2 regions of the Exiguobacterium sp. UBA7533 genome follow, and region 2 is predicted to be linked to the other one. Evidence: riboswitches for the same ligand, from Rfam matches in the RefSeq annotation. Region 2 holds a riboswitch; the other holds the start of a gene.
The links. A riboswitch is a leader RNA that binds a small molecule or an ion and turns the genes downstream of it on or off. The one in region 2 is predicted to bind S-adenosylmethionine.

Region 1: linked by a shared signal. The riboswitch ahead of B2U10_RS14085 (Na+/H+ antiporter NhaC family protein) and the one ahead of B2U10_RS03850 (methionine ABC transporter ATP-binding protein) in region 2 are both predicted to bind S-adenosylmethionine.

Annotation. Positions count from the first base shown of each region.
Region 1 covers NZ_DLMP01000014.1:221,510-224,924, reverse strand. The annotation lists gene B2U10_RS14090 (metal ABC transporter solute-binding protein, Zn/Mn family) at 97-1,110, shown strand; SAM riboswitch class I at 1,180-1,284, shown strand; gene B2U10_RS14085 (Na+/H+ antiporter NhaC family protein) at 1,366-2,676, shown strand; gene B2U10_RS14080 (hypothetical protein) at 2,716-2,919, opposite strand; gene B2U10_RS14075 (aldo/keto reductase) at 3,079-3,415, shown strand, end outside.
Region 2 covers NZ_DLMP01000001.1:770,632-774,046, forward strand. The annotation lists gene B2U10_RS03840 (alpha-glucosidase) at 1-234, opposite strand, end outside; gene B2U10_RS03845 (aminotransferase class I/II-fold pyridoxal phosphate-dependent enzyme) at 383-1,570, shown strand; SAM riboswitch class I at 1,633-1,737, shown strand; gene B2U10_RS03850 (methionine ABC transporter ATP-binding protein) at 1,822-2,835, shown strand; gene B2U10_RS03855 (methionine ABC transporter permease) at 2,825-3,415, shown strand, end outside.

The sequences.
Region 1 (3,415 bases), on a different contig from region 2:
GTCTCGGTATTCGTACTTGACGCTTCTCAAACGTTCCGCTATAGTGAAAAAGTCCAAATCGGAATAATTACGTTTTAATAACGGAGGTAACATATAATGAAAAATATCATTCCTGCTTTAACGGTCGCATTCGCGAGCGCAAGTATCCTCGCAGCTTGTGGATCAAACACCGATTCATCGACTTCAGATGATAAAAAGACGGAAATCTATACATCGACGTTCGCAACAGCTGCCATTGCCCGTGAAATCGGTGGTAATCAAGTCAACGTCAAGATGATCGTCCCACCTGGAGCAGATCCGCACTCCTATGAACCGACGTCAAAGCAACTCACTGAGATTGCCAAAGGTGACCTTTTCCTTTTGACGGGTACGACACTTGAACCCTATTCAAAAAAAATCCAAGAGAGTCTAAAAGGCACGGACGTCCGGTTCGTCGAGACGAGTAAGGATGTCACTTTGCTGGAATCGGATGCTACGCTTCACGCACATGAAGAAGAGGGACATACAGAAGAAGAGCATGCGCACGAAGAAGCAGGGCACGATGATCACGCAACTGATGAACATGCGCACGAAGAGGAAGAACACGATCATGGAAAATACGATCCACACGTCTGGCTTGATCCTGTCAACGCCAAAGCAATGGCACGTTCTATCACAGTCGCCTTATCAAAAGAAGTACCAAAAGACAAAGCAACATTCGAAAAAAACTTGAAAGCGTTCGATCAGCAAGCTGACGCACTCGATAAAGAGTTCAAGCAAGCCGTTGCTGACGGATCGAAAAAAGAACTTCTCGTCACACATGCAGCTTACGGTTACCTCGCCGAACGATACGGGTTCACGCAGCTTCCAATCGCCGGAATTTCCCCTTCCGATGAACCGTCACAAAAACAACTGGCTGCTTTAGTGAAAGAAGCGCGGATGCATGATTTGAAATACGTCGCGTTCGAAGAAACGGTTTCACCAAAGGTTGCGCGTGTCATCCAAAAAGAAATCGGAGCTAAATCCGTGACGATCCATAACCTCGAGTCGGTGATGAAATCGCAGCAAAACAGCTCGTATTTTAAGTTGATGGAAGAAAACGTCCAGACGTTAAAACAGGCACTTCAGTAAAGTACAGTTGACACGCGTTACTCAATGCGGTACGGTAAGAAACGTGTTTTACAACAATTGAATGACTTCTTTTTATCGCGAGAAACGGAGGGACTGGCCCAATGATGTTTCGGCAGCGGACGATTTGATTCGTACTGTGCCAAATCCAGCAAGCGAAAGCTTGAGAGATAAGAAGAGCGTCTTTATTTCATAAAGACCTCCTTCTTTCTTGCGAAGGGGTCTTTTTTTGTATCTTTGAGAAATGAGGTATCAACAATGAAAGAAACGATTACGCCTAACAAATGGGCACTGCTTCCGCTCGTCGTATTCCTGGTCCTCTTCATCGGAGCCGGTATCTTCTATGACGATTTTTACAAATTTCCGATTCTGATCGCCGCTTTGATCGCGTTGATCTTTGCTGCAATCACGACGAAAGGATCGATTAATCAAACGGTTGAACGAATCGCAACCGGTGCCGGAAATCCTGATATCATGATCATGGTCTTCATTTTCTTATTAGCCGGTGCGTTCTCTGGAACAGCGGAAGCGATCGGCGCAATCGAAGCAACTGTCAATGCTGCTTTGACGTTCTTACCTCCTTCACTCCTGATGAGTGGGATATTTGTTATCGCAGCATTCATCTCGATGGCAATGGGTACCTCGACAGGAACGATTGCCGCTCTCGCACCGATTGCCTTCGGTATTCATGAAGCAACAGGTATCAACGTTGCGATCGCAGCAGCGTCAGTCGTTGGTGGTTCGATGTTCGGTGATAACTTGTCGTTCATCTCGGATACGACAATCGCTGCCGTTCGGACACAAAAAACGAACATGCGCGATAAATTCCGGACGAACTTCATGATCGTTCTCCCGGCTGCCGTCTTAACGGTCATCTTACTCGCGTTCGTTTCTGGTTCTGGCGATGCGGCAGCAGCTAAAGCATTCGAGTTCTACAAATTAATTCCGTATCTCGCCGTCATCGTCCTTGCACTATTTGGTGTCAATGTCATTCTTGTTCTCGTCGGTGGCACATTACTCACTGGCATCATCGGTATGATCGACGGTAGCTTTGGCTTAAGTGGGTTCGTCCTTTCGATGTCTGAAGGAATGATGGGCATGGCAGAAATTTCAATCTTGACACTCCTCATGGGTGGTCTCGTCAGTTTGATCACGTTCAATGGCGGAATCGCCTACTTGAAAGAGACGTTGACGCGCAAGATTTCACAGCGTCGCGGTGCTGAATTCAGTATGGCAGCACTCGTCAGTGCGACGAACCTCGCAACGGCGAACAATACGATCTCGATTCTCGTCGCTGGACCACTCGCGGCTGAAATCGCTGATACGTATGAAATCGACCGCAAGAAATCAGCGAGTATTCTTGATATCTTCTCTTGTGGTATTCAAGGCATCATTCCGTATGGGGCACAACTGCTGATCGCAGCAGAGTTGACGAAGACAGCTTCACCAGAACTGATTCCGTATCTGTTCTATCCGTTCCTGCTCTTCGTCTGTGGATCGATTGCCATCATCTTTGGTTTCCCACGTCCGAAAAAATCAGTTGCTCAACAGGAAAAAATCTCTTCTTAACCAACGACAGGTCCGATCATGGTGATCGGACCTGTTTCATTATTTTTTCTGCTTCGCTTGTCGTTCTAAAATCAAATACGCGATTGCTGGAAGTGGAAACTGAAGGAGTCCCGCGCCTCCCCATACCCACGGGTTACGTCCTGATTTTCGTGCACTGAAAAATAGGCTAACTGCTTGCGTGACTAACAAGGCACTAATACTAAGCCAAGCTCCCTTTGATAGCTTTTTATTCTTTTGAGCCATCCTTTCTCCCCCTCTTTCTGACATACGGTCAGATGTGATGAATTCTCTTTTATTTTAACCTATTCTATTCCTCCATGAGCATGGAAACGGACGGTTTCGTTCGTTCGTGCTAAACTAAACGAGCAAATCTAAACTACGTTTTATGAGGAGGAGTAACACATGCAATACGCAAAACTTTCAAACGGTATTACGATTCCCCAAATCGGATTCGGTGTCTGGCAAGTAGACGAAGAAACAGAAGCACCCGCTGCTGTTGCTGAAGCACTACGTGTCGGCTATCGTCATATCGATACAGCTGCTGTCTATAAAAACGAGCGCGGTGTCGCAAAAGGAATCAAAGAAAGCGGCGTGAAACGTGAGGATCTCTTCTTAACGTCGAAAGTCTGGAACGATGATATTCGTGCCGGTCGGACGAAGGAAGCATTCGCAGAATCGCTCGAACGTCTCGAAACAGACTACCTTGACCTCTACCTGATCCACTGGCCAGTCGAAGGCT
Region 2 (3,415 bases):
CATCGTCCCCGCCTTGTCCATGATCGTGTAATAATCGGCAATATCATAGCCATTATCGATGTCTGGAGAACGGTAACATGGATTTAACCAGACGATATCGACACCAAGCGATGCGATGTAATCTAGCTTGTCGATGACACCTCGCAAATCACCGATGCCGTCCCCATTCGAATCCTTAAAACTGCGCCAATAGACTTGATAGACGACTGCTTCTTTCCAGCTAGCTCGCTTCATCTCCTCACTCCTCTCCCTACTCTCTATTCCCGCTCCACATATCTGTACCTGTTTATTGGACGATTTTTTTGAATTTCAAAAAAGTTCTTTTCTTTTGACTGAATATTCGTTATCCTTGACGACAATACTACGAAGGAGGCACACATCCATGAAACATTTCGCTCCATCCATCGCCATCGATCGGCTTCCTGCTCCCGTTTTCGCTGAACTTGCGAACCGGATCGGTGCTGTGAAAGCTGCCGGACATGATGTCATCACCCTTGGTCAAGGAACACCCGATCAAACGACGCCCGTACATATTCTCGACGCCTTGAAACAGGCGATCGATGAGCCAACAAACCTTCAATATCCACCATTTCGTGGACATGATTTTCTAAAGCAAGCCGTCGCGAGCTTTTATGCCAACGAATTCGGCGTCACGATCGATCCGGCAACCGAGGTCGCAATTCTTCTCGGTAGTAAAGCCGGAATCGTCGCCTTACCACAAACGATCGTCAATCCTGGAGAAGGTGTCATCGTCCCGGATCCGGGGTACCCGGATTACCTGTCTGGAGCAGCACTTGCTGGTGCTTACCCGATTACGCTTCCATTGCTTGAGAAAAATAACTTCCTGCCGGATTACGATTTACTTGATACGACAGATGTCGAGCGCGCCCGGATGTTGTTCCTCAATTACCCGAGTAATCCGACAGGTGCGACAGCGACAGCAGAAGCCTTCGAACAGACAGTTGCCTTCGCGGATGCCCATGATATTTGTGTCGTCCATGATTTAGCCTACGGTGGCATCAGCTTTGATGGTCCCACACGAAGCTTCTTGCAGACGGAAGGGGCGAAAGATGTCGGAATCGAGTTGTTCTCACTCTCGAAACGCTTCAACATGTCTGGCTTCCGAATCGCTTTCGCAATCGGAAATCCGTCCGTCATCTCAAGCATCGAGACGTATCAGGAACATCTCTACGTCAGTGCCTTCACACCGATCCAACATGCAGCGACCGTTGCCCTGACGAGTGACCAAACATGTGTCCGTGAGTTAAGTAGCTTATATGAAACACGACGCGATGCATTGTTTACGAAACTCGATGCAATCGGCTGGAGTGGACCACGACCGGGCGGTTCCTTCTTCGTCTGGCTCCCCGTGCCGGAAGGATACACGTCCCAAAGCTTCACGGATCATCTGCTTGACGAAGCACACGTCGCCGTGACCCCTGGATCATTCTTTGGTGAATACGGCGAAGGATACGTGCGGATCAGCTTAATTGCTGACGTCGAACGGCTAGAGGAGGCCGTCGACCGAATCGGAACGCTCAACCTGTTCCGGACACCTGTTGCGGAATAATTCTGAAAAAACATTTGACAGATGGGAATCATTTCCGTTAAAGTAAATCCCAACAGCATAACTACTTATCGAGAGCGACCGAGGGATTAGGCCCAACGACGTCCGGCAACCACCTATCAGGAACGGTGCCACATCCTACAGAATGGATTCATTCTGAGAGATAAGTTACGAAATCTTACACTTTCGTCGCTTTTTTCTGGTTGCTCTGCTACTAGGAAAAAGCGACTTTTTTTGTACAAGGAGATGAGCAAATGATTGAATTCAAACAGATTACGAAACGGTTCGTCCGAGACCGGACCCCGATTTTCGCATTACGGGATGTCGATTTGACGATTCAAAAAGGAGAAATCTTTGGGATCATCGGTGAATCCGGTGCCGGTAAGAGTACGTTACTTCGTCTGATCAACGGTCTCGAGCATCCGACACAAGGAACGGTCAAGGTCGACGGTGTCTCGCTCGGTGGGATGTCAAAAGCAGATTTGCGTCAACTTCGTTTGCGGACAGGAATGATCTTTCAGCATTTCCAATTGATCCAGTCTCGTAATGTCGCAGATAACATTGCTTTCGCACTGAAGGCTGCTGGCGTCAAACGAGCAGATTTTCCGGAACGGATCCGTGAACTCGTCTCACTCGTCGGACTCGAAGGATTCGAAACGAACTTCCCGAGTCAGTTGAGCGGCGGACAGAAACAGCGCGTTGGGATTGCCCGGGCACTCGCGAATGATCCAACCGTCTTGTTATGTGACGAAGCGACCTCTGCCCTTGATCCGGTCACGACGCTGCAGATTTTAGATTTGTTGAAAGATTTGAATGAACGACTCGGATTGACGATCGTCCTCATCACGCATGAGATCGATGTCGTCAAACAGATTTGCCATCGTGTCGCGGTCATGTCGCAAGGGGAAGTCGTCGAAGTCGCCTCTACATACGATTTGTTCAGTCAAGCCAAACATCCGGTGACACAACATTACGTCGACACGGCACTCCAGATCGAGCTACCGGAACGCATCTTGCAAGCGACACCGGGAAAGATCATCCGCCTGCAGTTCACGGGCGAGAAGACCGGTGAAAGTACGTTATCGGAAGCCATCCGTCGATACGATATCTCGGTCAGCATCCTGCACGGAAAAGTCGATTACATCCAAGACGTCGCTTTTGGTGTCTTAATCGTCAGCTTGACGGGATCCTCCGATCAAATCGCACCTGCCCTCGACTGGCTTGCGGCGGAACTTCATACACTCGAGGTGATTCAGGATGTGGCTTGATCGTATACAAACGATGTTACCCGAGTTGTTGAAGGCACTTGGTGAGACGGCGTGGATGGTTGGCATTTCGCTTGCCTTCGCATTGGTCGTCGGGATTCCACTCGGGATTCTCCTGTTCGTCACCGACCGCGGTTTATTCTTTCAAAACATTGCCATCCGACGTGTCCTTGACTTCGTCGTCAACATCGTCCGGTCCTTGCCGTTCATCATCTTGCTTGTTGCTCTCATTCCATTAACGAAATTCTTGCTTGATAATACGATTGGTCCGACAGCAGCATCCGTCAGCCTCAGTGTCGCAGCGATTCCGTTTCTCGCACGACTCGTCGAAACATCACTGCGTGAGATTCCACCTGGTTTGATCGAAGCAGCGGAAGCGTGCGGTGCGAAACCATTACGGATCATCGTCAGTATCCTTTTACCAGAAGCACTCCCCGGCATCATTCAAGGCATCACGCTAACGACGATCAGTTTGATCGGCTTCTCGGCGATGGCTGGGATCGTCGGCGGCGGAGGTGTCGGTGACCTCGCGATCCGCTTCGGCTATTATCGCTATGATAATCTCATCATGATCGTGACGATC